DNA from 4 places in the Paenibacillus sp. RC73 genome. Region 3 is predicted to be linked to each of the others. Evidence: a T-box and tRNA genes for the amino acid it is inferred to sense, from the RefSeq annotation. Region 3 holds a T-box; the other regions hold tRNA genes.
The links. The T-box of region 3 lies ahead of leuS (leucine--tRNA ligase). A T-box ahead of a tRNA ligase gene usually reads a tRNA of that ligase, here a tRNA-Leu.
Positions count from the first base shown of each region.

Region 1: it encodes a tRNA-Leu, which carries the amino acid that the T-box ahead of leuS (leucine--tRNA ligase) is inferred to sense. The anticodon was not compared.
Region 2: it encodes a tRNA-Leu, which carries the amino acid that the T-box ahead of leuS (leucine--tRNA ligase) is inferred to sense. The anticodon was not compared.
Region 4: it encodes a tRNA-Leu, which carries the amino acid that the T-box ahead of leuS (leucine--tRNA ligase) is inferred to sense. The anticodon was not compared.

Region 1 is NZ_JBIYCV010000002.1:214,378-221,705, forward strand. Features, by position in the region: gene ABH897_RS04495 (glycerol dehydrogenase) at 1-810, shown strand, start outside; gene ABH897_RS04500 (hypothetical protein) at 968-1,183, shown strand; gene ABH897_RS04505 (glycosyl hydrolase) at 1,252-2,283, opposite strand; gene ABH897_RS04510 (hypothetical protein) at 2,316-2,594, opposite strand; gene ABH897_RS04515 (hypothetical protein) at 2,945-3,127, shown strand; gene ABH897_RS04520 (YnfA family protein) at 3,182-3,508, shown strand; gene ABH897_RS04525 (hypothetical protein) at 3,607-3,759, shown strand; gene ABH897_RS04530 (hypothetical protein) at 3,832-4,023, opposite strand; gene ABH897_RS04535 (hypothetical protein) at 4,158-4,316, opposite strand; tRNA gene ABH897_RS04540 (tRNA-Leu) at 4,565-4,650, shown strand; gene ABH897_RS04545 (PTS transporter subunit EIIC) at 5,168-6,553, opposite strand; gene ABH897_RS04550 (enolase C-terminal domain-like protein) at 6,812-7,328, shown strand, end outside.
Region 2 is NZ_JBIYCV010000004.1:385,424-392,751, forward strand. Features, by position in the region: gene ABH897_RS11805 (DeoR/GlpR family DNA-binding transcription regulator) at 1-38, opposite strand, end outside; tRNA gene ABH897_RS11810 (tRNA-Glu) at 284-355, shown strand; tRNA gene ABH897_RS11815 (tRNA-Lys) at 437-512, shown strand; tRNA gene ABH897_RS11820 (tRNA-Leu) at 528-610, shown strand; gene ABH897_RS11825 (MarR family winged helix-turn-helix transcriptional regulator) at 774-1,229, shown strand; gene ABH897_RS11830 (helix-turn-helix domain-containing protein) at 1,415-1,789, shown strand; gene ABH897_RS11835 (helix-turn-helix domain-containing protein) at 1,886-2,269, shown strand; gene ABH897_RS11840 (XRE family transcriptional regulator) at 2,397-2,618, opposite strand; gene ABH897_RS11845 (urease accessory protein UreF) at 2,971-3,660, opposite strand; tRNA gene ABH897_RS11850 (tRNA-Leu) at 3,923-4,005, shown strand; gene ABH897_RS11855 (glutathione peroxidase) at 4,158-4,643, opposite strand; gene ABH897_RS11860 (hypothetical protein) at 4,769-4,951, shown strand; cyclic di-AMP (ydaO/yuaA leader) riboswitch at 5,111-5,286, shown strand; gene ABH897_RS11865 (hypothetical protein) at 5,402-5,797, shown strand; gene kdpF (K(+)-transporting ATPase subunit F) at 6,013-6,087, shown strand; gene kdpA (potassium-transporting ATPase subunit KdpA) at 6,237-7,328, shown strand, end outside.
Region 3 is NZ_JBIYCV010000002.1:25,065-32,392, forward strand. Features, by position in the region: gene ABH897_RS03665 (CvfB family protein) at 1-725, shown strand, start outside; gene ABH897_RS03670 (class I SAM-dependent DNA methyltransferase) at 729-1,502, shown strand; gene ABH897_RS03675 (tautomerase family protein) at 1,588-1,974, opposite strand; T-box leader at 2,150-2,407, shown strand; gene leuS (leucine--tRNA ligase) at 2,469-4,907, shown strand; gene comER (late competence protein ComER) at 4,888-5,733, opposite strand; gene ABH897_RS03690 (ComEA family DNA-binding protein) at 6,015-6,644, shown strand; gene ABH897_RS03695 (deoxycytidylate deaminase) at 6,730-7,248, shown strand.
Region 4 is NZ_JBIYCV010000001.1:595,885-603,212, reverse strand. Features, by position in the region: gene nspC (carboxynorspermidine decarboxylase) at 1-280, shown strand, start outside; gene ABH897_RS02820 (hypothetical protein) at 375-863, opposite strand; gene ABH897_RS02815 (hypothetical protein) at 1,246-1,761, shown strand; gene ABH897_RS02810 (GNAT family N-acetyltransferase) at 1,839-2,345, shown strand; gene ABH897_RS02805 (N-acetyltransferase) at 2,449-2,886, opposite strand; tRNA gene ABH897_RS02800 (tRNA-Leu) at 3,304-3,387, shown strand; gene ABH897_RS02795 (CGNR zinc finger domain-containing protein) at 3,516-4,061, opposite strand; gene ABH897_RS02790 (arginase family protein) at 4,177-5,139, shown strand; gene fabV (enoyl-ACP reductase FabV) at 5,169-6,341, shown strand; gene ABH897_RS02780 (hypothetical protein) at 6,561-6,764, opposite strand; gene ABH897_RS02775 (sn-glycerol-1-phosphate dehydrogenase) at 6,933-7,328, shown strand, end outside.

The DNA of each region.
Region 1 (7,328 bases), 190 kb from region 3:
ACGCTGGATACCGCTAAGGCAACGGCTTACTATGAAAAGCTGCCTGTCGTTATTTTCCCGACGATTGCTTCTACGGATGCCCCTTGTACAGCCCTTGCGGTTATCTACAAGAAAGATGGCTCCTTTGATGAGTATTTGTTCCTGCCAACCAATCCCGACGTTGTACTCGCAGATACGGGCATTCTGGCAGCGGCGCCTGCACGTTTCTTCGCAGCTGGCATCGGCGATGCGCTGGCTACTTATTTTGAAGCGCGGGCTTGTTATCAGTCCAATGGGGACAACCTCGTGCTGAACAAGCCTTCCACCACAGGGCTGGGGCTTGCCCGTCTCTGTTATGATACATTGCTGGAAAATGCCGTGAAAGCCAAGCTTGCGGTGGATCGTAAAGTATATACTCGTGCGGTGGAAGATACCATTGAAGCGACAATTTATCTGAGTGGTGTTGGTGCGGAATCAGGTGGTTTGGCAGCAGCTCATGCGATTCATAATGGCATGACGGCTGTTCCTTTACTGCATAAAGCACAGCATGGCGAGAAGGTCACATTCGGCTTGCTAACTCAGCTGGTGCTGGAAAATGCACCGAAAGAGGAACTGGAAACGGTCATCAAACTGGTTAAGGATGTAGGTCTTCCATTGACGCTTCGTGATTTGGGTGTAGAGGAGTTTGTCGAGGCTGAATGGCGTCAAGTAGCCGAAGCTGCCTGTGCATCGAATGACACGATGGTCAATATGCCGTTTCCGGTCAGTCCTGCTGACGTGTACAACGCCATCATTGCGGCAAATGCGATTGCAGAATCCTATCAGGGATAGTTTTTCCCTAAAGAACGAAAATATCTTTTGCAAAAACGGGTCTGTCATATTACTGGCAGGCCCGTTTGGTTTAAACGCGGACTTATATCATATCTTATTCTGACCGATATACATGTAACAGATGAAATTAGGAATGGTTACAGCAGGAGGAGATTTGATGTTGGTACATGGTAAAACACGAAGAGGCAGTTTGTACATCCATATGTCCAGCGGTTTTCATAAAATTGGAGATTATCGGGAAGAATATTCAGTAGCGCCGGGAGATCGACTGATGTCGAGATTGACCAAGCGGATCTATACCATTGTATCTGTGCATCTCGGTGAAGAGGCGTATGCCGATATTGATCTGGAAGAAGTGATTAGAAATAGTTAAGCGCTTGGTTAGACTCAAAAAAGCTTCAATTTCACTCATAGAGCGAAGTTGAAGCTTTTTTTGTTATTTCAGCGCAGAGCCTCGTTGAGAAGGTCCCGTGTGATAATATTATTTTGATTCATAAATGTTCTGATCGCTGATTGCGAATTGGTTGTGGATAGTTCCTTTCCCCAAGTCATGGCATAAGCCCAGGCGGGTTGATTTTTTAGTACATTGGCGCTCGGCAGAATATTACTTTCTCCAATTCCAATCGGCTTGCCTTGTGCAAGCTTGAGCAGTCCGGTGTAATAAGAGGCTTTGTAATCATTATTGTATATGTCAGCTGCGAGAATATCCACTCTGTTTATGCCTGGAAAAGTTCGACTGTACGGTGTGCTGTATACGTTCGGTGCATTCGGACTCCATACCCATAACAGATTATCTAGATGATGAACATTAACGAATCGGTCATACATCACATTCCACAGTTTGGCGTAATTTTGTTTGTTCCCCCACCAGAACCAGTTACCGTTCATTTCATGATAGGGTCTCCACAAAACAGGCACATCTGCATCCCGCAAGGTTTTGAGGGAGAGTGCAACCTCATCAATATCTGCAATCAGCTGTTGATATTGCGGGGTACCCGGTGTGATGTAACGATTAAATTCCGCCTGACTGAGCTTGGTTTGCACGTTTTTCCACGTTTTCGGTTTACCTGGTAACGCCTGATGAAAGGTGATCGCTACAATCCCGCCAGACTGGCTCCACTGGATCGCACTGTCCACAACACGCAGACGTTGCTCTTGTAAGGCTGCGTGGGACTGATTGGCTAATCCTCCAAACTCATAGCCATGGAGTCCTGCATATTGTCCGCTGATTTGTTGTAGCTTGTTATTTTGTTCATCCGGTGCCTCCAAATAATCATGCTGCCCGGAAATTAGCGTACCCCCCGGCACATTGGAAAGGTAGGTGAGTAGTTGCCTGGCTTTGGCAGAGGCCTGGGAATTAACAGGCGGAGCGGCATCAGCTATAATGAACGATTGCTGTAAGACACTGAATAGTAAAACAAGTAGTAGCAGTAGCACCCTTTGCAACCAAAAGCGTATTGAGTGAGATTTCATGGCGCTCCTCCTTTGATGACATCATGATGAAATTACAAGTTTTCTTTGCGCTTTCTCAGCTGGATACATGCGCTAATGAGGATTATTAGCAAACAGGAGAAAACCAACCAGTTCGGTTCCTGTGAATATATCCAGCTTTCCAGCAGAAGGAAGCCGAAAATCAACGCAAGCAAACCCATGGTAAGAACCATTTTGGTTTGCGCTGGACGGCGGCTACACTTGGAAATCCAGTGTATGATGCCCAGAACGATGGCTACCTGAAATAAAAACATGCCCGTTAACATTAAAGTAGCTAAAATGATTGGGGACATCGGTATCCTCCTCCTAAATTACAATCAGAATATGCAGGTTGTAACCGGGTGCGGATTCATGAATGTGAATTCAATATAGGTAGGCAAGTAGTTGTACTCTCGTTACAATCTAATTAAGTTGACTAAATTATACCATAACTACCGTCCTGCAATAAAAGGTGTCAAAATACCTACTCTGCCTTGATTCGCCATCGTACTCTATATTCAGTGAAATATTGACACATAGTTGTACACTTCATAAATATGCAGGAGAAGTGGGAAATATACAGTAAGCATGAGTATAAAATCAACGCGAAATCAGCGGGAAAGTTTGGTATCATTAAGGTGATATTGATAAGGGGGCCATTCACATGAATGAAGATAACCGACCGTTTTCTAGCCCTGTAGATGCTGAAGGAGCCAAAGCGAATTTTGATGCGAACCAGCGGAAGCTTCACTCTGAGGGAGCCTCTGGCTTATGGCGTCAGGTCAGCAATCTGCTTATTCTGGTTGGCGTGATTGCGTTGATTATTATTTTAGGTCGAGTGCTCTAAGGATAACATCTAAAAATAAAACCAAGAAGATTAGAAGAACAGGGGTGTGAAGTGGTGTTAAAGGCAGCGTTACTTTTTATGCTGGCTGGCATAGCCGAAATTGGGGGAGGGTACTTGATCTGGCAATGGCTGCGTGAAGGGAAGACATGGTATGTCGGACTTTGCGGCGGGGTGATTTTGGCTGTCTACGGAGTCATTGCGACCTTTCAGGTTTTCTCCTCCTTTGGGCGTGTGTATGCAGCATACGGGGGTGTCTTTATAGTCCTTTCCATTGCATGGGGATGGTGGATTGATAAAAAGACACCTGATTTGTACGATATCGTGGGTGGCTTGATTTGCTTGGTCGGAATAGCCGTAATACTTTTTCCCCGATCTGGATGATAGGACAAAAAACCCTTTTTTATTTTTTTGAAAAACATGACTATTGATCTACATAAATGAGCTTCATATTCCGAAATAGAACTTAAGGAGGGGGTTCTATGAACTGGAATCAAATGAAGCTTAGAATGAAATTTGGCCATGCTGTACCGAAGAGTGAAGGGAATTTCTCAGTAGGTATCGTATGGGGAATCCTGATTAGTGTTGTGCTTTGGGTCTCGATTATTGGCTGGTTTATGCTTATTTTCAAGTGATCTCTAGGAATCACTATATAAGGCTGTTTAGTTAAATGCTACTTAAGTAACCCGTGCCCTATGACCCAGGTTTTAATCTGTAAAATCGTTACGAAGCTTGTCCAGGCCACGGTTTATAGCTTCATCAATCATATCTGTAGCAGCAGGAGTATCGGCATTGATGTCAGGAATACGATTAAAGCCTGGCTCGCGCTGATCTAACGACTGTTCATGTTCGACCTGATCGACGGTGCGATTCTTTTCTTCCCTAATGTTTTCTTTCATAATACATCACACGCTCCTTTACGAGTGCAAGCATATTGTACGCTTTATATAAACGTTAACGCTCAAGGCAGCTAAAGCGGTTATAATAATAAAGCCGGGGAGGAAATAGCTCCCGCCCGGCACTTCCCAAACGACTAGCGATGCTCAATCAGATCAATCGCTCCCAGAACAACATGAGCCAGTCCGAAACCGAGAATGCCTGTAGCCGCAAGCTTGTACTTACTGCTCAGCAACACAGCGCCTGAAGCCGATACTACCGTTCCAAGAACAGCTGGAATCATACCTTCACGCATTCGTAACACCCCTTCTGGTAGTTTGGAAAGACGTTTATTATTGTAATTCAAATGGGCCCAAGTTATACAAAAAAGAAATTTTATTGTTTTAGAAAAAAACACTTTACAACTCGATGAAATTGTCGTATTATATGTTGGTGCCCAATAAAACGGTATTTACATAGCGAGAACCATTTTGTACATAAGCTGGATGTTTCTCCGATACTTATAAGTCAAGTAAGTATGAAAAATAGCGTTCCTAAATTTATGCCGGGGTGGCGGAATTGGCAGACGCACAGGACTTAAAATCCTGCGGTAGGTGACTACCGTACCGGTTCGATCCCGGTCCTCGGCATTAGTATGCTTTACCACGGTCACATCAGAGTTAAATGTACGAAAATAACAAGAGGTCCTGTATATCTGCGGAATGTTCCGTTATAGGTATACAGGGCCAACGAAACGCCTCACCGTTACTATCCGGAGGGGCGTTTTTTGTTTTGTCAAGATTACGGTGTATTAATCCGAACGCGGGCAACGGGACCGATAGGCGACAATTATTTAATAACCATCTGGTTACTGTAAAGAAACAAAAGACAGAGGGCCAGCAGTTCGGTCGATGTTGATGTGCTGACTGTGATATTAGCTGTACCTAACGAAAAACGTTTGTTGAGCTTCGAACTACACGGCCATGTTCGTGACGCTGGATACTGGCACACGTCCACTGGAGGGTGCAAAAAGCCGAATACGGGCAACAAAGAAAGTAACTGAAGGGCCTGACAACACTTATACAGTAGGTCAGGCTCCACTCATAATCTTAGATACTTTAAAACGATTTATTGATCTTAAAAAAGCTTGGAAGCCATGACAAACGATTATTTGAGCTGCGTAGGTTCATTTGCTCTCGCAACATCTACTTTGCTTAGAAACAGATAACAGATTGTAAAGGAGAGTGCGACAGCAATGATCATTCCGGAAATGGCATAGATAAAGTAAGGCCCGAAGTAAGCGGGAATGCTAAATATACTCGATAACACATATCCATACAATCGGACACCGAAAAAGCTGATAAAAGCCGAAGCAACTGAACTTGCGATGATGGCGGCTAGAAAAGCTTTTTTGTACTTAGCTAGAACACCGAATAAAGCGGGTTCAGTAATTCCCAAAAGACCGGAGACGGCGGCTGAAACAATAATAGATTTTTCTTTAGGTGTGTTTACCTTGTAATACACTGCAAATGTTGCGCCTACGATTGAAAAGTTAGCCATACACATCATAGGCATTAACATATCGTAACCTTGTGTTGCAAAATTCTGCAAAGCAATCGGAGTCATTGCATGATGCATGCCAGTAAAGACGGCCAAAGGTCGAATCGCACCAACAACAACGCCAGCAAGGATGGGAGAGATACCGAATAAGCCTTGAACAAGCCAAGCCAAGCCATTGCCTAGGTGAATGCCAATGGGACCGATAACGGATAATGCAAGGAAGCCCGAAATAAACAAGGTTAACGTTGGCGTAACTACGGTTTTTAACACTTCTGGAATAAACCTGTTGACGATTTTATGAATATGGCTCATCGCCCATACGGCAAAGATAATCGGGATTACTGTACCGGTGTAGTTAAACACTGGGATAGGTATAAAGCCTAAAAACTGAAACGAGGAAAGTTCCCCGGCCTTGGCCGCATCCACCATCGTTGGAAACATAATGGTAGCAGCGATTGCTATCGCTAAATATTCGTTGGTTTTGAAAATTTTAGCCGCCGATGCTGCCAGGAAAAACGGTAAAAACGTAAATACTCCGCTCGCCATCATGTTAATGATCTGAATGGTTTCGCTTTGATCCGAGATGATATGGAGGGCGGTCAACCCTGCGATAAGTCCCTTGATCAATCCTGCCCCGGCAATAGCTGGAACGATAGGCCCAAACACGCCGGATACAATATTCATGAAGAGTGTAACAAACCCCTTCTTTTTTTCAGAGCTTGCCTCATCTTCCTTTTGAACATCCGTTAGCTTTAATTCACTGGCCAAAATATTAAAATATTCCGCGACTTTAGGACCAAGAATGATTTGGAATTGGTCATTATTAAACTGCGCGCCCAAAACCGGGTCCAATTCCTTAATTTTCTCTATGTCCACTTTGTTTTTATCTTTTAAATCAAACCTGAGTCTGGTCATGCAATGCCAAGCGTTTTGAATATTGCTTTCTCCTCCGACCCCATAAATCATGTCTTGTACCGCTTTCACTTTGTTCATTAAAATTCTCCTGTCCTAGGAATATAAAGTATTGGTTCCGTTTACATTCTGAATGGTATCACAAAGATCTGGTGAATAAAAGCAGTCCAAAATAAGCCTTGTTTTATAAAAAAACCTTGATACATAAGGTTTTTTTGAACTTTTTATGATAAATTGGACTGGTTTTTTTAAACAATTCGACAATTTACCCAGCCAAATTGATTCTGCATTTCAAACATGTTTCAATAAACCTAGAAATTCTTAGAAAAGAGGAGACATATGAACCCTTCCATCATCACTAATGTGGAATGTTTTGTGCTTAAACCTGATCGACATAATCTGGTGGTCGTCAGAGTAACTACAGATAATAAAATTACGGGATATGGTTGCGCCACTTTTCAGCAGCGCCCGAAAGCCGTTCAACTCCTCGTCGAGGAGTACCTTAAACCTATATTGATTGGAAGAGACGCCAACAATATTGAGGACTTATGGCATATGATGATGGTCAACTCTTATTGGCGTAATGGACCTGTACTGAATAACGCTATTTCTGGGGTGGATATGGCTTTGTGGGACATTAAGGGTAAAATTGCCGATATGCCCTTGTACCAGCTGTTTGGAGGCAAATCGAGGGATGCGATACCTGCATATACTCATGCAGTTGCAGACAACATCGAGGATTTGTACCGAGAGATTGATGGTATTCTTGAGCAAGGATATAAACATATCCGGTGCCAACTTGGCTTCTATGGGGGGAATCCTTCGCACTTGCACGCTCCGGATTACCCTACCCAGG
Region 2 (7,328 bases), on a different contig from region 3:
TAATCCACAATTTTTAGCATCCGTTCTTCTTGATACATACAAAGCTCCTTGTGTTCAAAATGATTTCGGTATTATGTAAGTGATTATAAGTAAAGTTAAGTTATTTTGCAATATAATCTCTTTTTATGCTTCTGATTAATGTGAAAAGAGCAAATTTACGTAAGTGAAAATGCGGTTTAATTTTCGGTAAACTACTTGTTTTAAATTTTTTTAAATAAGTATTGCCATTCATTCTTCTATTTGATATACTCTTTCTTGTCGCCAAGTTGGTGTTTAAAAATGCGGCCCGTTGGTCAAGCGGTTAAGACACCTCCCTTTCACGGAGGTAACAGGGGTTCGATTCCCCTACGGGTCATTGTTGTCTTTATGGACTACATGTTATATGCTTAAGGGAAATTCCTGAAGTCTGATGGCGGACATCTTGGATGAACAGCATGAGCCATTAGCTCAGTTGGTAGAGCACCTGACTTTTAATCAGGGTGTCGAAGGTTCGAGTCCTTCATGGCTCACCATTTATATTTTATTATGCGGTCGTGGTGGAATGGCAGACACGCTATCTTGAGGGGGTAGTGAGCGTATGCTCGTGGAGGTTCGAGTCCTCTCGACCGCATCAATGAATAAACGGAAAAGTCTCTGGTAGTAGAGGCTTTTTTTTGTTTGTGCAGTAATGTAATAAAGTAATTATTATGAAGAAATAATGATTCCATAGTATAATATAAAGCCATAATGTTATAGAATGATAAGTATAAACTGATGAAGTGATGGTGAAAAATATGGACACTCAACTGTTAGGGAATATATCAGAAAATATTTTGGGCTTGTTTCCAATGGTGAAGAAGAAATTTTTCACCTACGGTCCGCTCGATTTCCCATTACATTTGTCGCCTAATAACTTTCAGGCATTACTGTTGCTGCGAGAAGTGCGTTTGTCTACGGTATCTGATTTGTCCAAACTACTTAATGTCTCACGCCCGAACATGACTCCTCTGCTGGACAAGCTGGTGGAGCTTGGGTTGGCTGACCGCCAGTCGTGTGACTCGGATCGCAGAGTCGTGAACGTGGCGATTACAGAAGAAGGCGATGCTTTTTGTGAACAGGTATTTCATACCTTTTCCAATAAAATTCAAGAGAGACTGGTGCTTCTGCCAGAAGAAGATTTATCACACTTGAGTGAAACTTTGAACGAATTGAAGCAGATTCTACTTAAAATTGACAACTATAATTTGTAATGGGTGTACACGAGCTGACTGAGGGCCGCCATTTTCTTCGGAAAATAGGCGGTTTTTGTTGCATATTGTGGTATAATGAAAGCCAACATACATAATTCGGCAATTTTGGCACACGTGATCTTTGAAATGGGAACAGGGGACATGATATGGTTATTTGAGAGTCTGCTGGGGAGGAAGGAACTTCTATGCAATCTATTTACCAACGTATTGAAGAACTTATCAAGGAACGTGGAATGACAAAAAAAGCGTTCTGCGAGCAGTTGGGTATTAGTACAGGGAACTTTGGGGACTGGAAAAGAGGAAAAACGACGCCAGGCACGAATAAGCTCATTGAAATCGCTTCGTTTTTTAATGCCAGTCTGGATTGGATCATGTTGGGGCGCAATGTGCAGGGTGAGGCGCTGAGGGAGTCGAGAGACCCTTATTTTTTTGGAGTTTCAGGGCAACTGGATTGCCAGGGGGAATCGCTTAGCGAGGTGGAAAAGGATTTTATACTTGAGTATATTGAATTTACCCGCTTTCGTAAAGAGAAAAGGCAGGAAGGTTCCACTACGGAATAATCGGGTGCGGAATATTAAAGTAATGATAACCGAATAAGTATGGTTGAAATTTTGGGAATAGTTCAAGAAAAAGTTAGGGTGTCGGAGGGGATAATTTTGGGAGACCAAACGATTTATCAGCGAATTGAAGCCTTGATTAAGGATCGGGGAATGACGAAGAAGGCGTTTTGTGAAAAGCTCAAAATCAGCTCGGGTAATCTTGGAGACTGGAGAAGAGGTAAAACAACGCCGGGAACGATGCATTTAATCCAGATTTCGGACTTTTTTAATGTATCGCTGGATTGGTTAATGAAAGGCGTCAAACCGGGTGAGGGTGTACTTCAGGAGCAGAAGGCTGCTTATTTTTTTGGAGTGATGGGGCCATTGAATTGCCAGGCAGAGGATCTGGATACAGAAGAACAGAATTTCATATTAGAATATGTGGAATTTGCGAAATATCGTAAGCAAAAAGGTGAGAATGACAAAACACAGCCTGAATGATCTTCTCGCTAAAGATCACTCAGGTTGAAAACCCGTAAAACGGACCGACGGGTTCGATTGACGAGTTTATTTGGGTTGCCGATGTTATAGCGTGCCGCATGCTTGGGGGACGCTCACATCGTTGGTTTCAGAGTGGTGATGCCTCCTTATAATCGTTATCGTCGATGTTGAGGATTGCAGCAACTTGTTTTCTGTACCTTTGTGCTTTGCGGGTGCCGTGAATCAGATTGGACAAGCGTGAAGGCGGGATGTTATGCGTTTCACAAAATGTTTTCTGATCCAGCCGAAGTTCGACAAGCCTTTGTTTGATGGCCCACCCTAAGGAGGTGACAGGCATTTTGTTGTTCAAGTGAAATCGCCCCTTACGGATTCTTGCGGAATAATTGGTGTGTTATAATAATCATCAGTAAACATGTTAGAATTAACCATCTAAAACTATGATACACGTTTATACGTGTTTTTACAATCTAAAATACGTAATTCAGATAAAAATATAACTTAATTAAGTGATGGATGTCTGGATAATCCATCTGGAGCCTGTTAATTGTGCGAAATTGCAGTTGTATTCTGGATAAAAAGAGCACTCTGCCACTGGAAAAAGTGGTGGGAGTGCTTTTGTCGTTGGTACTGGATTGGTGAAAACAGGCATCAGGGGGATGCTGTAGGCGTATAATGGGGCCGGACAAAGGAATCAGTGAATTTCACCCGCGCTGGTGGTTGCTGCTCATATAGGGTGGCTGAGCAATGTAGGAGCTGGACCAATGCCTATGCAGAAGGCCACGCTGAAATGCGGTTGGCTCAGACTCTGGGGTGTTGAATTGTTTCCATGCGGTTAGAAGCTCGTTGGTCATTCGCTGAATAACAGGATTCTTTTCCTCATAAGGGGGATTAAGCAGCTTGGAAGCATCTTCGACACAGAAGGACACTGCTGCGGCAAGGTAGCCGTGAATGGTCTGCTCTACATCATTTCCAAGGGAAACGTTAATCCAACTATGAACGGTTGCAAGTGTACCAATCGCATTGTATTGGATGAGTGTAGCTTCGAGTTGGTCGAATTCAAGCCAAGGGTACAAGGCTTTGGCGAGCTTAAGCAGGCGTTGGCCGGATAGGCGTGACTCTTTCACGTGTTGTAGGGAAGAGCGCTGGGCGTGCAGCATTTTATCAATGAGGGCGATACGCCAACCATCATTTTGCTGAACGGCAATATAAAGGCTTTTGATAGCCATGCCATCGAGGGATGTGAACTGAGGAAGCAGATCAGTGCGTGCATAGTGTTCCAGGTCTTGTAAACAGGTTAAGCGGCCATTGCGAAACAGCTCCTCCAGCCCGTAGGAACGAGTGAAGCCACCGACAGGCAGGGAAGGGTCCAACAGCAATGCGTAGTTCAGCAAACGATTGCCTTTGTGCAATGCGGTTCGCCTCCTTGGAGTAGAATGTTTATGTTATATTAAATGACTTTAAAAATGAATTCAGAAAAAATTTAGAGATATTATGTAATATATATTTACACTCATAGTGTTGATATGTCAAATTAAATATTTTTATAGCTTTTATATGTTAGATTATTTGACATAAAAATAATTATTGTATTTATGTTTACAAATAGAATGCAAGGGAGTATAATAAATCTGTTGCCTCAAAACATTAGAATTTGCGGTCGTGGTGGAATGGCAGACACGCTATCTTGAGGGGGTAGTGGGCGTACGCCCGTGGAGGTTCGAGTCCTCTCGACCGCATTACATGCAAGACACAGTTAAAAAAGCATCCTGACACGTTTTTGACGTGATTGGCTGCTTTTTTTGTTATATAAGCCGAACTAAAATATCCCTTTTTCCTAGCCACAGGAGCAGCCGTTTGGATTGGCTGCTTGTGAACAGGGATGGACCTGTCAGCTTTGTTGCAAGAGCTTCTCGATATCCCCCGCCAATTTATCCGGAGTTGTCTGTGGGGCATAGCGCTTAAATACGTTACCTTCGCGTGTAATCAAAAATTTAGTAAAATTCCATTTGATTGCTTTGGAGCCTAATACGCCCGGAGCTGTTTGGGTGAGGTAGCGGAATAAAGGGTGCGCCTGATCGCCATTGACATCTATTTTGGCAAACATCGGAAATGTAACTCCATAGTTGATCTGGCAAAACTCCGAAATTTCCTCGCTGGAACCCGGCTCTTGCTTGGCAAACTGGTTGCTGGGAAACCCTAAGATTTCAAGACCCCGCTCATGGTATTGGTCATATAGCTCTTGTAGCGCCTTGTATTGGGGGGTTAGCCCGCATTTGCTGGCTGTATTCACGATGAGCAGTACTTTTCCTTCGTATGTGGACAACGGAATTTCTTTCCCTTGCAGGGTTTGTGCATCATGTTCATAAACGGTCATGGTTTTCCTCCTAATTTGATATTCTACAATTAAATTGTAAGCAATTTAACGAAGAGTTGCAAGTCTATAAATAGATGTAATGCGCCGTCTGCTGCTGTAAAATCGTATTTTGTCCAAAACGGCAAATGGCACTGCAAATGGGGCAAATAGCGGTGTTTCTCATGGTAAAAACAGGTTCAATCGGCGTTTATCAGGTACATACAGCACTTTTCCTTTCTCTTTTACAAAAAAAGGACAAAAAATGCTCCCCATACGCCAATATTGACATGCCTCTTCATTTTCGAAAAGGGATGAAAAACCGAGATTGAAGGAGCTGGGAGAAGGATATTTGTGTTGTAAACGCTATTATTAATCTTTTATGCTCCAAAGACCGATTTATAACCCCGCAGGTGAGCTTTACAGTGTTCCTTGCGCGGGTGTATGATTCAAGACGTAATTTCAAATTAAGTGAATGAAGCAGCAACGAATTGTCTATAGCGCTGAATTTTGCAGTTGCAAAAGCGGGGGAACCAAACGAGATCTATGCGGCTTTTAAAGGGCCGAGTGTCTCAAGGGGTGAATTTTCTGGCCAAGTGTCAGAAATAGGGCGACTCTCACGTCCGAATCCGACAGCTAACCTCGTAAGCGTACAGGGAGAGGCAACAAACCGCCGTGTGCAGCCATGGTTTATTTTATCATGGTTACGTAAGAAGCCGGAGGAAAGCCTTTTTCCTTTGGCTTCTTTTTGTTGTCTTTTTATACCGGGAGAGGAGCTACTGATGGAAGGTCGGCTAATCATTGTCACTGCACCGAATGAAACGGGCAGAAATTTTGTGAAATTGCTTATGTTCAAAAAACTGGCGTTTGCGGTTCTTACGAATAGCGCTCAGGAGGAACGACAGCTCAAAAAAATGGGTGTGGAGCATATTGTGCGCATCAATACGATGCAAGCGGGGAAATGGAATTTTCCCAAAAAAGAAATTGGCTGCGTGTATTTGTTCGAGAACAGCTTGAATCTGACGTGCCGTTTTCTGCAAATATGCCGGCCGCTGACATCAGATTCGATCTATGTCATTACACACGGCTGTAATCCTCAAGGGATTTATCGAGGTTTGGGAGCGGACCATGTGATCTACACTTTGAATGGAGAGGTGGGTTTCCTGCTGAACGGATAGTCGCTTACGATATGGCTAATATAAATTAAAATTTTCAAAGTAATTGTATGTTGATTTTACGAGGGTGTAAGAATAACGATCTGAGGACAGATACGGGAGGGTATGAACATGATGGATATATACATGCTGCTCGTGATGGCTGCGAGTTATGGAGTGATACTGCTGTTTGTACGCTGGTGTGATGCACAGACCTCCAAAGGAGGGCGAAAAGGATGATGGTTGTGCTTACGCTTACGGCTATTGTGTTTGTGTATTTAATCTACGCACTCCTGAATCCTGAAAAGTTCTAATCAGCTAAACAGGATCAAGCGGGCGGGGAACAGCAGATCATGGATGAAGCATCAGAGGCAGCGGGCTTTCGCAAACGTGTGCAACGCCTGGTGCTACGAACCCGTCTGTTATTCCAAACGCAGGAGCATTTTGGAGGAGGGAATAGATGATGGAGCTGCTGCAAATTGGAATTGTGATTGTGATATTGCTGCTCTTGGTGAAACCAGTGGGCACCTATATGTATCATGTATTCTCAAATGAACCGAATCGGACGGACCGAGTGTTTGGCGGGACGGAGAAGCTGATTTACAAGGTTATAGGATTGAAAAAGCTGGAGAGCATGCGTTGGACCACGTATGTGATGAGCTTTATCGCTACGAATGTCGTGCTTGTGGCGATCAGCTATGTGCTACTGCGCTTGCAGGGACTGCTCCCCGGTAATCCGGCTGGAAACGACAATATGGAAGCGTCACTGGCTTTTAATACAGTGATCAGCTTTATGACCAATACGAATCTCCAGCATTACAGCGGAGAAAGTGGACTTACGTATATGACGCAGATGGCGTTCGTTACGATGATGATGTTTACTTCGGCTGCTTCCGGTTTTGCGGTTGCTGCGGCTTTTATGAGAGGATTGACGCGGCGCGGTGAAGGAATGGGCAACTTTTTTCAGGATTTTATCAAAGCAATTATACGGATTTTTCTTCCGTTGGCCTTTGTGCTTACGCTGGTGCTGGTCGGACTGAAAGTACCGCAGACGCTTCAGCCTACGGCGGATATCACGACGATGAGTGGAACACAGCAACAGATTGCCTTGGGACCCGTTGCTTCGATGGAATCGATCAAGCACTTGGGGACGAACGGGGGCGGTTTCGATGGGGCCAACTCGGCGCATCCTTTTGAAAATCCAAGTCCCTGGACGAATGTGCTGGAAATTTTGGCGATGTGGGTGATGCCAGCTTCTCTGCCGTATACCTTTGGGCTGTTCGCTCGTAATCGCAAGCAGGGGTGGATTATTTTTAGCTCCATGATGGTACTGTTTCTCGTATTCCTATCTATTACGTACGTGTCAGAGAAAACGGGTAATCCGCTGATTCAGGCACTGGGGGTGGATGCTTCTCAGGGAAGCATGGAAGGGAAAGAGGTCCGCTTCGGCATCGGACAATCGGCACTGTTCACGGCGGTAACGACGGCGGCTACGACAGGTTCGGTCAATAATATGCACGATACACTGACCCCGCTGGGCGGTATGGCTGCTTTG
Region 3 (7,328 bases):
CTACCATGAAAAAACCGTTCCTGTCGTTGGGCGAACTGGCAAAGCTACAGGTGGCGGATGTGCATCCGCGTCTGGGTTGTTTTCTGGAAATGGGATTGGGTCGTCAATTGCTGCTGCCGATTCGTGAGTTGCCTGAGAACCGGGATTTGCATCCTCAGGTGGGCGACTACGTCTATGCTATCATGGAACATGATAAGCAGGGCAGGCTGCGAGCGAAGCTGGCGGGTGAGCAAGAGCTGGCTCCATTGTCCTTCCATGCACCTGATTCATGGCTCAATACGTGGGTGCAGGCGACGGTGTACAAGCCGCTTCAGATGGGGACATTTGTCCTGGTGGACGGAGGCGTGCTTGGTTTTGGCGCGATTGGCATGATCCATTCCTCGGAACGTAACCGGATGCTTCGTTTGGGTGAAGAGGTGAAGGTACGGGTCACACTGGTTCGTGAAGACGGTCGGGTGAATTTGGCGATGTCGCCGCGCAAGGAAGTGGGCCGTGATGAGGATGCGGATCGTCTCATTGCCTTTTTGAAAGAGCGGCCGGGTGGCGGTATGCCTTATTCCGACGCCACGCCGCCGGATATTATTAAGCAACGGTTTGGTATCAGTAAATCCGCCTTCAAGCGTGCCATGGGCAAGCTGATGAAGGAAGGGCTGGTTACGCAAAAGGAAAACTGGACCTATCTGGTGGAGAAAATGCCTGAACCGAAGGACGGGAATGGGGAATAAAAAATGGCTTCTTACCGGAAGTTTGCCTATGTGTATGATGAGCTGATGCAGGACATGCCGTACCCGGACTGGCTGCGTTTTGCTCGGCAGGCCTGGGATCAGCATGGTATGCCGCATACGGTGGCAGAGCTGGGCTGTGGGACGGGCTCCATTACGATTCCACTGGTCAACTCGGGCTTCGAGGTGGCTGGCATCGACTTGTCTTCAGATATGCTGGCAGTAGCCCGTCGCAAAATGGAAACGACTACGCAAGGACAGCGTTTGTTCCGTGAGGGTAGCATTCGCTGGATAGAGCAGGATATGCGGGAATGGAGTTTACCAGAGCCTGTGGATTCTGTCATTTCTTTTTGCGATTGTCTGAATTATTTGCTGGAGGAAGAGGACATTACTGCTACTTTTCGCAGAACGTATGCCGGTCTTAAGCCTGGCGGAACCTTTCTGTTCGATGTACATCATCCCCAGACGTTTGTGCGTTATGATGATGAGCAGCCCTTTGTACTGGACGAGCGCTCCATCTCATATATCTGGACTTGTGCGTTGGACACTCCGCGCTGTGAAATTGAGCATCATCTCAGCATTTTTGCGAGAGCAGAAAATGAAGGGCGCGATGTATACCAGCGGTTCGAGGAGATTCATGTGCAACGTGCCTATGACCCGGACTGGATGAAAACGGAATTGTCCAAAGCCGGTTTTCGCGATGTGAAGGTATATGCGGACTTTGAATGGGTAGAAGCAGTAGATGACGCGGCCAGATTATTTTATGTTGCTGTAAAATAATGAAGCTTTATCAGGCTAATATAGGACAAAGAAAGACGCTTTTCATGATGACATGAAGGGCGTCTTTTTGCATAAGAGCTTCAAATTATATGTTTACTTTATAGTTCAGTTGAAGTTCATCACCGGGTACACCGCGAATGCCCCAATTCTGTTTCGGTGTCTCGAATATAGTAATTTCAAGATCCTGCGGGGCAATGCCTAAATTGTTAATTCTTTGGAATAGCAGCTGGATGAGGTGCTTTTTAGCCTCTGTCGTTCTGCCTTCAAACACACTAATTTCAATAATGGTGTATGCCTGCGAGCGATCGTGGGCAAATATGAAGTCTTCCTGATTCATCGGGAAAAAACGATGAAACCTTTTGTCGGGGGGATATTGGAACGCATCCACCACAGCGGAGTGAATCACATCTGAAAGTTGCTCCTTGATTGGATTCAGTGCTTCTTTTATTCCGTAAATTTTAATTTGTGCCATGTCTCAGCTCACCTTTCTCATCTCAACTCATCTCAATCTGGCTCGGAGCTAATTATAAAACATTTGCCTCCGTGTGTCATGGAGCAAACGAATGAAGTTGGTGTTTAGCACCAGATGTAGTCCTTATTTGACTTTTTTCGCGGTTTTCAATATAATAGTGCCATTATTAACGGTTAAACAATCGCTGATGAGGAATAGTAGTTTTGTCTGGACATGTAGAGAGCCGGCGGATGGTGCAAGCCGGTTGACAGTGCAAAGTGAACTCGCCTCGGAGATATGCGCCCAACGCAGGAATGCCCTATACAGGTGCTTGAACCCTGTTATTAACCCGCATCGGATCACCTCCGTTATCAGGTGCAAAGGGAGTAGAAGGCGAAGAACGCTTTCTGCTAACTAGGGTGGTACCACGGGAATATAACCTCTCGTCCCTAGCGCTGACACGCTACGGGATGCAGAGGTTTTTTTGTTGCATACCGTTTGAGGAGGAAATGACAATGACAGACACACAGCCGAAGCACGGCTATCAACCGCAAAGTATTGAACCAAAATGGCAGAAATATTGGGATGAGAACAAAACGTTCCGTACCGGGGAAGAGCCGGGCAAACCGAAGTTTTATGCTTTGGATATGTTCCCGTACCCGTCTGGAGCTGGTCTGCATGTAGGCCACCCGGAAGGTTACACGGCAACGGATATTGTTTCACGGTATAAAAGAATGCGCGGCTACAACGTACTGCATCCGATGGGTTGGGACGCCTTCGGTCTGCCTGCCGAGCAGCATGCGCTGGATACGGGAGAGCATCCACGTGAAATTACGGTAAAAAATGTTAATAACTTCCGCCGTCAAATCAAATCGCTTGGCTTTTCATACGACTGGGATCGTGAAATCAGCACAACAGACCCCGATTATTATAAATGGACACAGTGGATTTTCATCCAGCTGTATAAGCGCGGTCTTGCTTATGTAGCTGAAGTGCCTGTGAACTGGTGTCCTGCATTGGGAACGGTGTTGGCGAATGAAGAAGTAATTGACGGCAAGAGTGAGCGTGGCGGTCATCCGGTTATCCGCAAACCTATGCGTCAATGGATGCTGAAAATAACGGAATATGCTGATCGTCTGCTGGATGATTTGGAGGAGCTGGATTGGTCCGAAAGCATTAAAGATATGCAGCGGAACTGGATCGGCAAGTCTACTGGGGCAGAGGTTCATTTTCCAATTGAAGGCCATGACAAGCAATTAACGGTATTTACAACCCGCCCGGATACGCTGTTCGGCGCAAGCTACTGTGTGCTGGCTCCTGAGCAGGAATTGGTGGATGTTATCACTACACCTGAGCAAAAGGATGCCGTAAATCAATACCGTGAGCAAGCTGCCCGTAAAAGCGATCTGGAGCGTACGGATCTGGCGAAGGATAAAACGGGTGTCTTCACAGGCGCTTACGCGGTGAATCCAGTGAACGGTGAAAAGCTGCCGATCTGGATCGCCGACTATGTGCTGGCAGGCTACGGAACAGGCGCGATCATGGCTGTACCAGGTCACGACACACGTGACTGGGAATTTGCGAAGCAATTCGGGCTGAATATCATTGAGGTTGTCCAAGGTGGAGACGTGGCTAAAGAGCCATACACCGAGGATGGTCCGCACGTCAACTCAGGTCCGCTGAATGGACTTACGAATGAGGAAGCCATTCCGAAGATGATTGAATGGCTTGAAGCCGAGGGTAAAGGACAAGGAAAAGTGACGTACCGCTTGCGCGACTGGCTGTTCAGCCGTCAACGCTATTGGGGCGAGCCGATTCCGGTGATTCATCTGGAAGATGGAACGATCAAAACAGTTTCTGAGGATCAACTGCCGCTCGTACTGCCGGAAATGGATAACATCAAGCCTTCAGGCACAGGAGAGTCCCCGTTGGCCAATGCGACGGACTGGGTAGAAACTATTGATCCCGAGACGGGCTTGAAAGCACGCCGTGAGACGAACACCATGCCACAATGGGCGGGAAGCTGCTGGTATTACCTGCGCTATATTGATCCGCATAACGATAAAGAGCCTGTATCCAAGGAGAAGCAGCGCGAATGGCTGCCTGTGGATCTGTACATCGGCGGTGCGGAACATGCGGTTCTTCACTTGCTGTATGCTCGTTTCTGGCACAAGGTGCTGTATGATATTGGCGTTGTAGAAACAAAAGAGCCTTTCTACAAGCTGGTCAACCAGGGTATGATTCTAGGCAACAATAATGAAAAAATGAGTAAATCACGCGGTAATGTCATCAACCCTGACGATATTGTGAATACGTTTGGCGCGGATACGCTGCGCATTTATGAGATGTTTATGGGGCCGCTGGAAGCGACCAAGCCTTGGAGCGAAAACGGGGTTGAGGGAGCGCATCGTTTTCTGTCCCGTGTATGGCGCCTGTTCGTTTCCGAGGATGGCAGCCTGAACGATAAAATTTCAAATGAAGGCGGCAGTGATGAGTTCAATCGGACCTGGCATAAAACGCTGAAGAAAGTAACCGAGGATCTGGACGCGCTGCGTTTCAATACGGCGATCAGCCAACTGATGATTTTTACCAATGATGCATACAAAGCAGACCGTTTGCCGCGTGTAGCAATGGAAAACTTCGTGCAAATGCTGTCGCCGCTTGCACCGCATCTGGCCGAGGAACTGTGGCAGCTGCTGGGACACAACGAAAGCATTACCTACGCGGCTTGGCCTGCTTATGATGAAGCATGGACGGTGGATGCCGAAGTGGAAATTGTGGTGCAGGTGAACGGTAAAATCGTGCAGCGTGCGACGATTGCCAAAGACCTTGACGCCAAAGCGATGGAGGCATTCGCTCTGTCGCTGGACAACGTTCAGCAGGCGCTGGCCGGTAAAACGGTTCGCAAGGTGATTGCAGTACCAGGCAAACTGGTCAATATTGTTGCGGGTTAATCGGCTTTAAGCCGAAGGAGGTATCTATCTTTTGCATGTCCTCCTCATACTTGTTGTGTGTGGCCCGTATCAGCTCTGGAAAGACGCTGTGCAGGCTGATGTCCAGCAGTGCGAGGGCTTCAGCGGTAATACCTCCGGGAACTGCTACCCTCGCCTGCAACTCGGCTGGTGTCATTCCGCCCTCAGTAAGCAGCTTTCCTGTGCCGATAATCATTTCACCAGCCAGGGCGCATAGCTCCGTACGGTCTATACCCGTGGCCTGAACCGCAGCATGAATCCACTGGTCCATAAAAAAGGCTAGGAAAGCAGGGCCGCAGCTGGAAAAATCCGACGTAATACGTGTATGGGATTCCTTAACCCGAATCGGCCTGCTAATGTGGGACATAAGCTCTTCCAGAAGGGAGCGATCCTCCTCTGTAATCCGGCTGCCATGGATGCATAGTGAGGCTCCGCTGCCTACCTGGTGGGTAATGCTGGGAATAATTTTGGACACTTTGGCTTTCAGTGAATGCTCCAGGATGCGTAGCTGTACCGGACTTGTAATAGAAACGACGATTTGCTCTTCTGTAATGATGTTGCGTATTTCATCCGTTACGGCTTTTGATTCCAGCGGCTTCACGCAGATAAACAGGATATCGCTATCCGCTGCCGTCTCACGGTTGCTTTGGGCTGCATGTAATCCTGGATAACGACGGGCCAGCTCGGCTACCTTGGAATACGTTCGATTGCTTGCTGATATTTGCTGTGGTTTAAGTGCGTTGGAATGAATAAAAGATTCAATCAGCAGACTTCCCATGCTGCCAGTCCCGATAAATCCAACTTTCATCGTTCAACGTCCTCCTTTCATACTTTGCGGTATAGACGCTGTCATTCTTCTTAGTGTATGCACCCGGTCTTGGCCGACATGACGAATTTTATGCCTGAGCATGTTAGATCGTGCCCAAGGTCGTACCACTCTTTGGAAAATGGCTCACAGCGAGACCGTATGGAGGTTGTTTACATCCTCCGGTTAACGGGAATAGGACAGGCTTGCTCTGTTCGATTGAGACGCTGTATTGAGTGGCTCACTTTCCCTAAAATCTATGTGGAGAAGGGGACAAAATGGAAATGAACCGCTTATGGACTGGAACGGCAATAGTGCTTTCCCTAATCGGCAGTGGGCTTATTCTGTTTGCTGGTGGGCAGCGTCCAGAGCCGGAAGAAGAGTGGCAGGTGCTTAATCATAAGGTGGAGCAGGCTTTAGCGGTAGAGCCGGAGCAAAATGAGTCACGGAGCAATAGCGGCCAGACTCAGGGAAAGAGTGCTGTAGCCGAAGCCTCAGGCAAAGCTGAACTCAGTTCGGGTGGCGAAGGAGCTGGCCATGTGAAGCGTGAGGCTGTACAGGATTCTGCTGGTGCATCGGTCGATGGAAGCGAAAGCTCCAGTACCATAAAGCAGTCTGAGGTGATGGATTCGAGTTCCGTTACTGGCGTTGAAAGCTCGAATGCCACGACGAACAGGTCGAATACAGCAGGCGATCCGGTTGCTTCATCCGCTTCCGGTGAAAAAAAGGTGAACATTAATACGGCGACTGCTGCTGAGTTAATGGAACTGCCAGGGGTTGGAGCTAAAAAGGCCGAAGCAATTCTGAGCTATCGTAATCAGCATGGGCCGTTCAAGCGTGTGAGCGATTTGGATCATGTGAAGGGAATTGGAGCCAAAATGTTGGCGAAAATGAAGCCTTACGTCAGCTTATAATTACATAAGTGGACGATGTGCAGGCTATCAGAATGGCTTAGCGGATATATTTACGTTGTAACTTGTTTTTACGGGAGAGATGGATATGAGTGCAGATGTACGCAAGGACTGGGACACCTATTTTATGGATATCGCTTATATGGTATCCACCCGTTCACGCTGCTCGCGGCGTCATGTTGGAGCCGTACTTGTACAAGGCAAAAAGCTTTTGGGCACGGCCTATAATGGTGCACCATCCGGGGTACCCGACTGCTCTGAGGCAGGCTGTATGATTTCGGAGGAGTACGAAGTCGTTCATCGCGAGGGGCGGGATGAAATGGTTAAGAAGCAGCGCTGTATCCGCACTATTCATGCGGAGCAGAACTTGCTGCTGTTCACCGACCGCATTGATCGTGAAGGGTCCTCAGTATATGTGACCGACCAGCCATGCTGGACGTGTGCCAACATGCTGGCGAACAGCGGAATTGTGGAGATCGTATACCACCGACCTTACCCAAAGGATGCCGACAAGGTTCGTGGCATGATGGAGCAAAAAGGGATTGCCTTCCGTATGCTGGATAACTATCATCCACCGAAAGAAACGCTGATGGATGTTATGAATTAAAATGTATGAATTAAGACTGATGAATTAAAGAGTAACCGAGGAAGAACCTCTGACGAATGCTATTTTGTCAGGGGTTCTTT
Region 4 (7,328 bases), on a different contig from region 3:
GAATATCATTGATGCAGGCCAACCTGGTGAGTATGCACACACCTACAGACTCGGTGGACTTACTTGCCTGGCCGGAGATGTGATTGGCGACTATTCCTTTAAAGAGCCATTGAAGCCGGGAGACAAGCTTGTATTCTGCGACATGGCCCATTATACGATGGTCAAAAACCACATGTTTAACGGAGTCAACCTGCCAGCCATCGCCAGCTACAATGACGAAGAAGGCATTAAGGTGATCCGCCAGTTCTCCTATGAGGATTTTAGCTCACGTCTGTCGTAAGATATGGATAGTGTGAAATGACTGAACTACAAAAAGCCACGTCCCTTGAGATAGGGACGCGGCTTTTGATTTATAAGGTTAGAATTTTTAATATTTATTGTTCAATCGTAGCTGTAAGCCTATAATCGAACTGTTGACCAATTTCGTAGCCTGGAACCTCAACTGCTATATAATACCATTTGCCAGCTTCAAGTTCTTTGCCTAAAGTGTTCTGACGATTTTCCGCTGCTCTAATCTCATGACCATTGCTATCGGATAGAACCAATTTTAACCATGCATTAGGATACTTATCCCCTTCAATTTTAAAATTAACCCGTTTGGTCTGAAAAGCCTTGAACTTAAAAACATCGTATGAATCCCAATTCCCTTGAGTAAGTTTTCCAATGGTTCCATATATATCATCACCCAACCAAACTTCGCTTGCTTCTTCAAAGCTATTATTAGGCTCTCTGTCGGTCCCGTTATCATAGAGTTTAATCGATTCCTTAGTGGGTGAAGCAATGTCTTCTTGAGCAAAGGCGGCACCGGCAGAAGTACTTAACATAAGTGTCAGACCTAATGAAGCTAACAACGTTTTTTTCATGAATAAACTACCTCTCTTTTTGGGATTTATATTCATTTATATGAATATATTAGTAATAGAACTCAGATTAATTGTATGTGATTTACCAGTAAATTGGAATAATAAAAAGGAATATTTATCAATAAAATAAATATAATAGAACATTTTGTTACAAAGGTGTATTTTTTCATCCCTCAGAAGTAAAATCCAAGGAAGTTCTGTAGAAAAGGAAATGAAGTATCTACTAACAGCTCAAAATGGAATACATGATCAGAGCTTTTTTTGCTGGAAAATCGGTAAATTTCTTGGCTGCAAACATTTATGATATACTCATTGGATTGGAAACCTATTTGAATGTTAAATGTATGAAACATATGGAATGATAGGCAGAGGTGAAATGAACATGTTTGACCCGACGGTTTTTGATAATTTAAAAGTAGGTATGGAAAATGCAGTATACGATCTGGATAGTCTGGATTCACGTATTGAAATCACGCAACGGATCGACCGATTGGAAATGTCCGTAATGTCGCGTGAATTCGCTATACAATTCAGGCTGACGGAACGACCCGGTGTGACGGCAGAAATTCGCTTAAATGCAGATTTAAATAACTTGGCTGCGGAAATTTTGGAGATCGAAGATCAAATCCCCGGATGTGTGCTGCTGCTCAGCTTCTATATGGAGATTCGTGAGATTGAAACACAGTGCAGCCAGATTGAAGATTTATTGACGCAAATTTGGAAGCCGGATCTTAGGCCGCTCCAAACGCTCAGCTTTGTTTACGGGGAGGAGGCAACTACATACCAAAACAAGATTGAGCTTCAATTTTCCAGACAAATTAATGAAGATCAGATGGAGGATATCCCGGAGCTATTGGAGCATATTTTGCTGACGCTTACGGAATTACACAAGGTATGAAAATTGATTTCAACGATTTGGTCAGATTGAATTGAACTGGAAAGGGAAGTTAGAATTAAAGGAGCAGGGAATATAAAATGAATGAACTTGAATTCTCACAAGTGTATGCGATTATGGAAGCCTCTTTTCCTGAAACAGAATGTAGAATCTTTGCGTCGCAAAAGGCACTGCTTACTCATCCTTGTTATCGCTTAATCACTGAAAAGGATGAGCAAGGGCATACGATCGCTTTTCTGGCAGGCTGGGAATTTACACATTTTCGGTTTGTAGAGCATATTGCGGTAGATCAGGCTATACGTGGTGGCGGGTTAGGTAAAAAGCTCATGAGCAGATTTATTTCACAGTCCGATAAACCAGTAGTTCTGGAGGTTGAGCCACCTGAGGATGAATGGACTCGGAGAAGAATTGGTTTTTATGAACGCTTGGGATTCCATCTCAACGATTTTGAGTATGTACAGCCTCCTTTGAGGGAAAGACAGGCCGATCTGAGGCTTCAAATTATGAGCTATCCGTATGCGCTGACAGAGCAGGATTTTGCGCCGTTTAGACAAATTTTATATACCGAGGTTTACGGGCTGAAATGAGAGAACATATATATTAGTGTAGGTAAAATATATAAGGCTCTGCTTTTACCGTATTTATACGGGAGCAGAGCCTTTGACTTCATTGAGATAATGTAACTTAATGTTACTTGTGCTTTGTCCAAACCATTACAAATTCCTTTTCACGGGTTTCTGGATCAATGGATTCCTCTTGAATGATAAATCCATTTCTGGTATAAAAGTTAAATGCCTTCGTGTTGGACTGGTATACTTTCAATTGGATCTGCTCATATTGCTTCTTAACCCAATCTAGTAGTAACTTGCCATAGCCTTTTCGTTGGGAACCTACTCGTATAAATAAGGCCGCCAAATATCCATCTATCATGGAAACGAAGCCACCAATAGTGTGATCGTCCTGTATAATAACGTAGTTTTGAGCTAGAGGAAGGTATTTGTCTTCCATTTCGCCAACCTGTGATGTCCAATATTGTGGATCAATAAAATGATGGGCCTCTATGGAAGCTTCCAGCCATATAGCTGCTAAATCTTTAAACTCTTCCACTTTTCCTGGTTGAATAGACATAGAATGACTCCTTTTCCCGGTATGTAATGTGATTACAATAGTATGATGTTTAACATAAAAAAGACCGTCCGTAGACGGTCTTTCTACCCGTGGCGCTTATTTAAAGCTTTGATCCGTATCCCGCGCCTCCGTCATCTCTGAGAATTAGAGAATGGCGGACCGGGTAAGGGACACGTTCAACATCTGATTACTAATGTTGACGCACCTCCTTTCCTGATGCGTCCATATTACCATATATGGTATGAGAAATCCAGTTGTTTTCACATGTTTTCTGGAATTATATATAGAAAATATAATATAAGAATGGCTTGCTTTTATTCTCTATGAGCGATATAATCTTAATTACGGTGATTATATGTACTGGGCATTATTTATGGCCCTGTTACATAGATAAACATCGGCATGATTACATACTATGCGGTCGTGGCGGAATTGGCAGACGCGCACGGTTCAGGTCCGTGTGGGCTAACCCCCGTGGAGGTTCGAGTCCTCTCGACCGCATCATTAACATAAAAAAGGTTCATCATTGCTCATTGTAGCAATGATGAACCTTTTTTATGTTATCTATAGCGCTGATAGTAATATCAAAGGGATGAGCGTAGCATTAGCCATTTACCCGGGCGTGTATTTCATTGTGATTCCCGGTGTTTCTTGACATGATAACGGGTAGAGCAACGTTTGCTACAGAACCGCTGTAGTCTGTTTTTAGAATGATCGGAAAATATTTCACGGCAAGGATCTGAGACGCAGACTTTGAGTCTTGGTCTTCCGTACAGGGTCAGTTCTCTTCCGAGCGTACGCGAACAGACCGCCAGAATACGGTCGGCCAAGCTGCCTGTGTTTTTATCAGGTGGACTGTAAACATAACGAAAGCTGCCGTCTCCCTGTGCATTTAATCGTGGGCGCAGGGGGGAACGCAATTCACTCTCCGTCAGAAATTCTCCCAGTTGCTCATCACTTCCACTCATAATCAAATCGCGCAGTCTGTCGCGGTAAGCACGCACGGCTGTTAGCTCCTTCAGAGCTACCGTTTCATCGCATAACACTCCATACTTTTGTAGCAAATCATTTAATTGTTCCGGACTGTCAAGCCGTTCCGGTTCTTCATAGTAGGGATCATAACTATTTAATAGATCGAAGGTGAAAGAAAACCAGAGTTCGTTGTAATATTCCAATTCAGTTTGACTCCTTACACGTTGAGGGATATAGTAATGCTTAAAGTATATTTTATGTATTACATTTTAGCAAATAGCTATGCCTCATAATCGAAGGTAAAGGAGTTGGTTGTCGATGGAAAAAGAAATCTGCATTATTCATGCCCCCACCAATCTTGGCCTTAGCAGGCATCCGGACGGTAGAGAAAGAGGCTGCTGGAAGCTTCCCGCTGTTCTTGAGGAGTTGGGTCTTCACACAGCGATCGGAGCACAAGTCGCGACAAGGCTGTCTCAGCCTGCATATCCGAAGAAGTATACATACAACGACGGCGCCTTATTTGGGGCTCAGGTGGCCGCTTTTTCCATTGAATTGGCAGATACGGTGGAGGAGGTACTGAGCACCTCTGCGTTTTCTCTTGTTCTGGGCGGCGATTGCAGTGTGCTGCTGGGAAGCGCCTTGGCGCTGGCGCGAAAGGGGAATTACGGACTAGTTCATATAGACGCACATCCAGATTATTACCATAAAGGAAATAGTGATAAAGCCGTTGTGGCTGGTATGGACCTTGCTATTGTTACGGGTAAAGGAACAGATATTTTAACCAATCTGGAAAACCGAAAACCTTATATTCAGAGTTCCAATGTCCTGACCTTCGGCTATCGCGAATCAGATCCGGAGCAGAGCATTATAGAAGAGGCAAAGACGGAGGGCATTACCTGCTTCAGTGCGGAACGCTCTCTTCGGGAAGGGGGTGCCAGGACTGAGGATTTTTTGAATGATTTCATTCATCAGCGAGAGGTTGACGGTTTTTGGCTTCACCTGGATGCAGATGTGCTTGACAAAACGCTCATGCCCTGTGTGGATTGCCCGGAATCTCATGGCTTGCAGTGGAAGGAACTCACAGATGTTCTTAGAGTCTTACTGAAATCACCTCAAATAGTAGGCATGAGTGTGGCTATACTAGACCCCGATTTAGATCCCGGCTTGAAGGTAGCAGCAAACTTTAAAGAGATGTTGACTGCTGTATTACGCCCGCAAAAGGTTGAGCCTCAAGCTGATTTGCTATATAGTTATGACTGGACAACCATTCCATCTATATAAAATGAATGCCAAAGTAGGGGGCCCTTGCAATGATTATTAAACCGAAAGTCCGTGGCTTTATCTGTACTACTGCGCATCCAGGAGGATGTGCGGCTCATGTCAATCGTCAAATCGACTACATCAAAGAAAGTCCTTCAATACAAGGAGCCAAAAAGGTGCTTGTGATCGGAGCTTCCACCGGCTATGGACTGGCTTCCCGCATTGCTGCCAGCTTTGGTATGGGAGCTGATACCATAGGTGTATCCTATGAACGCCCTGCTTCAGAAGGACGCACAGCTTCAGCTGGATGGTACAACACTGTAGCCTTTGAGGAATCGGCTAGAGCGGCTGGCTACATAGCAGAAAGCATTAATGGAGACGCTTTTTCCCATGAAATCAAGCAGGAAACGTTGAAACTGGTTAAGGAGAAGCTGGGCAAGGTAGATCTGATTGTGTATAGTGTCGCTTCACCACGACGGACGCATCCCGATACGGGTGAAACCTTCAACTCCGTTCTCAAGCCCATCGGGCAGCCCTTTTCTGATAAAACGGTGAATACCAATACAGGTGTCGTATCGGAGATTACGCTGGAACCGGCTACAGAGGAGGAAATTGAAAATACGATAACGGTAATGGGGGGCGAAGATTGGTCCTTATGGCTAAAAGCGCTGGAAGAAGCTGATCTGCTGGCTGAAGGGGTAACCACACTGGCTTACTCGTATATTGGTCCAGAGATCACGGAGGCCATTTACCGTAAAGGAACCATTGGCCAAGCCAAAAATGACTTGGAGGCCACAGCGCACAGCTTAACGAAGCAACTGGAGCATTATGATGGAAAAGCCTACGTTTCTGTAAATAAAGCTTTGGTTACACAATCCAGCTCGGCTATTCCAGTTGTACCTCTGTATATTTCCTTACTGTTTAAGGTTATGAAGGAAAAGGGCTTGCATGAGGGCTGTATCGAGCAAGCGCAGCGTCTGTTCGGAAAGCTATATAGTGGATCGACAGTGGAAACCGATGAGGAAGGGCGCATTCGTCTGGACAACTGGGAAATGAGAGCGGATGTCCAGCAGGCTGTCCAAGAGGCTTGGTCCGGGATTACTACAGAAAATGTGTCTGAACGGGGCGACCTTGAACAATATCGTCTCGATTTCCTTCAGTTGTTTGGATTCGGGTTTGATGAAATTGATTATGATTTGGATGTAAATCCAGATATTCAGTAGAATCATGGCTGATCTCGAATTGTACTACACACATAATAAAAGCGGGCACTTACAAGCGAAATAAATCGCTTGTGAGGCCCGTTTTTTTATATCAGGATTTATGCAAAATCCTCATATGTTAGGCAAATGTATATAAGCTGAACTAAAAAAAGGTACATGCAAACGGAGCAGGCGGAATGGTGCTGTACAAGCAAAGTGTTCTTGTTTCAGTAGCTGAAACTATCGGGGATCTGACGTAGAAACCGATTTGTGATGAAGCAGACGAAAAACAGCGATGGTAATCATGATCCCGGCAACGCCAAATACAGATACGGAGGTCAAAGCCTGGTAGGCTTGCCAGCCGAATAAAAAAGCGATACCACTGCCAAAGGTTGTGCCTGCCAGTAAACCGAGTGCGCAAGCGATGTCTGTTCTGAATTTCATAAGCTTTTTTCCTTTCGGAATCAGGATTTGAAAAGCAACTTGTACTTTTCATCTGGACTTGGACAGGAACTTGTGCGTACAATTAAATAGAAATCGTTTTCAAAGAGAATCTTTTTAATAGTATGGATCATTCTTGTGCAAATTATTCCTTTTCAGGAGGTAGATCAAATGAATATGAATGAGCAGATCAAGCAGTGGAACGAAGAAGCACAGGCAAACTACACCGATCACCCTTACCGAAAGGTCGAATTGTTTATTGAGGTGCGTGATGGAGCGCTTGAAGCCGTCGTCCCTTATCTGAAGCAACAAAATTACCGTCATATGACGCTGGTAGAGGATGAACATACTTCTGCGGCGGCAGGGGAAAAGTTGACACAACGGATACGTGACGCAGGTTTGGTGGTCGATGTGGTTCGGCTGCCTCCCAATGCTGTGGGGGATGTGATTGCAGATGAGGGCTATATCGTAAAGGTGTTGTTGGGCGTGGCAGATGAGAGTCAGGCTGTACTGGCCGTAGGCTCCGGCACTATTCATGATCTGGTTCGCTTCGCATGCTATAAAATG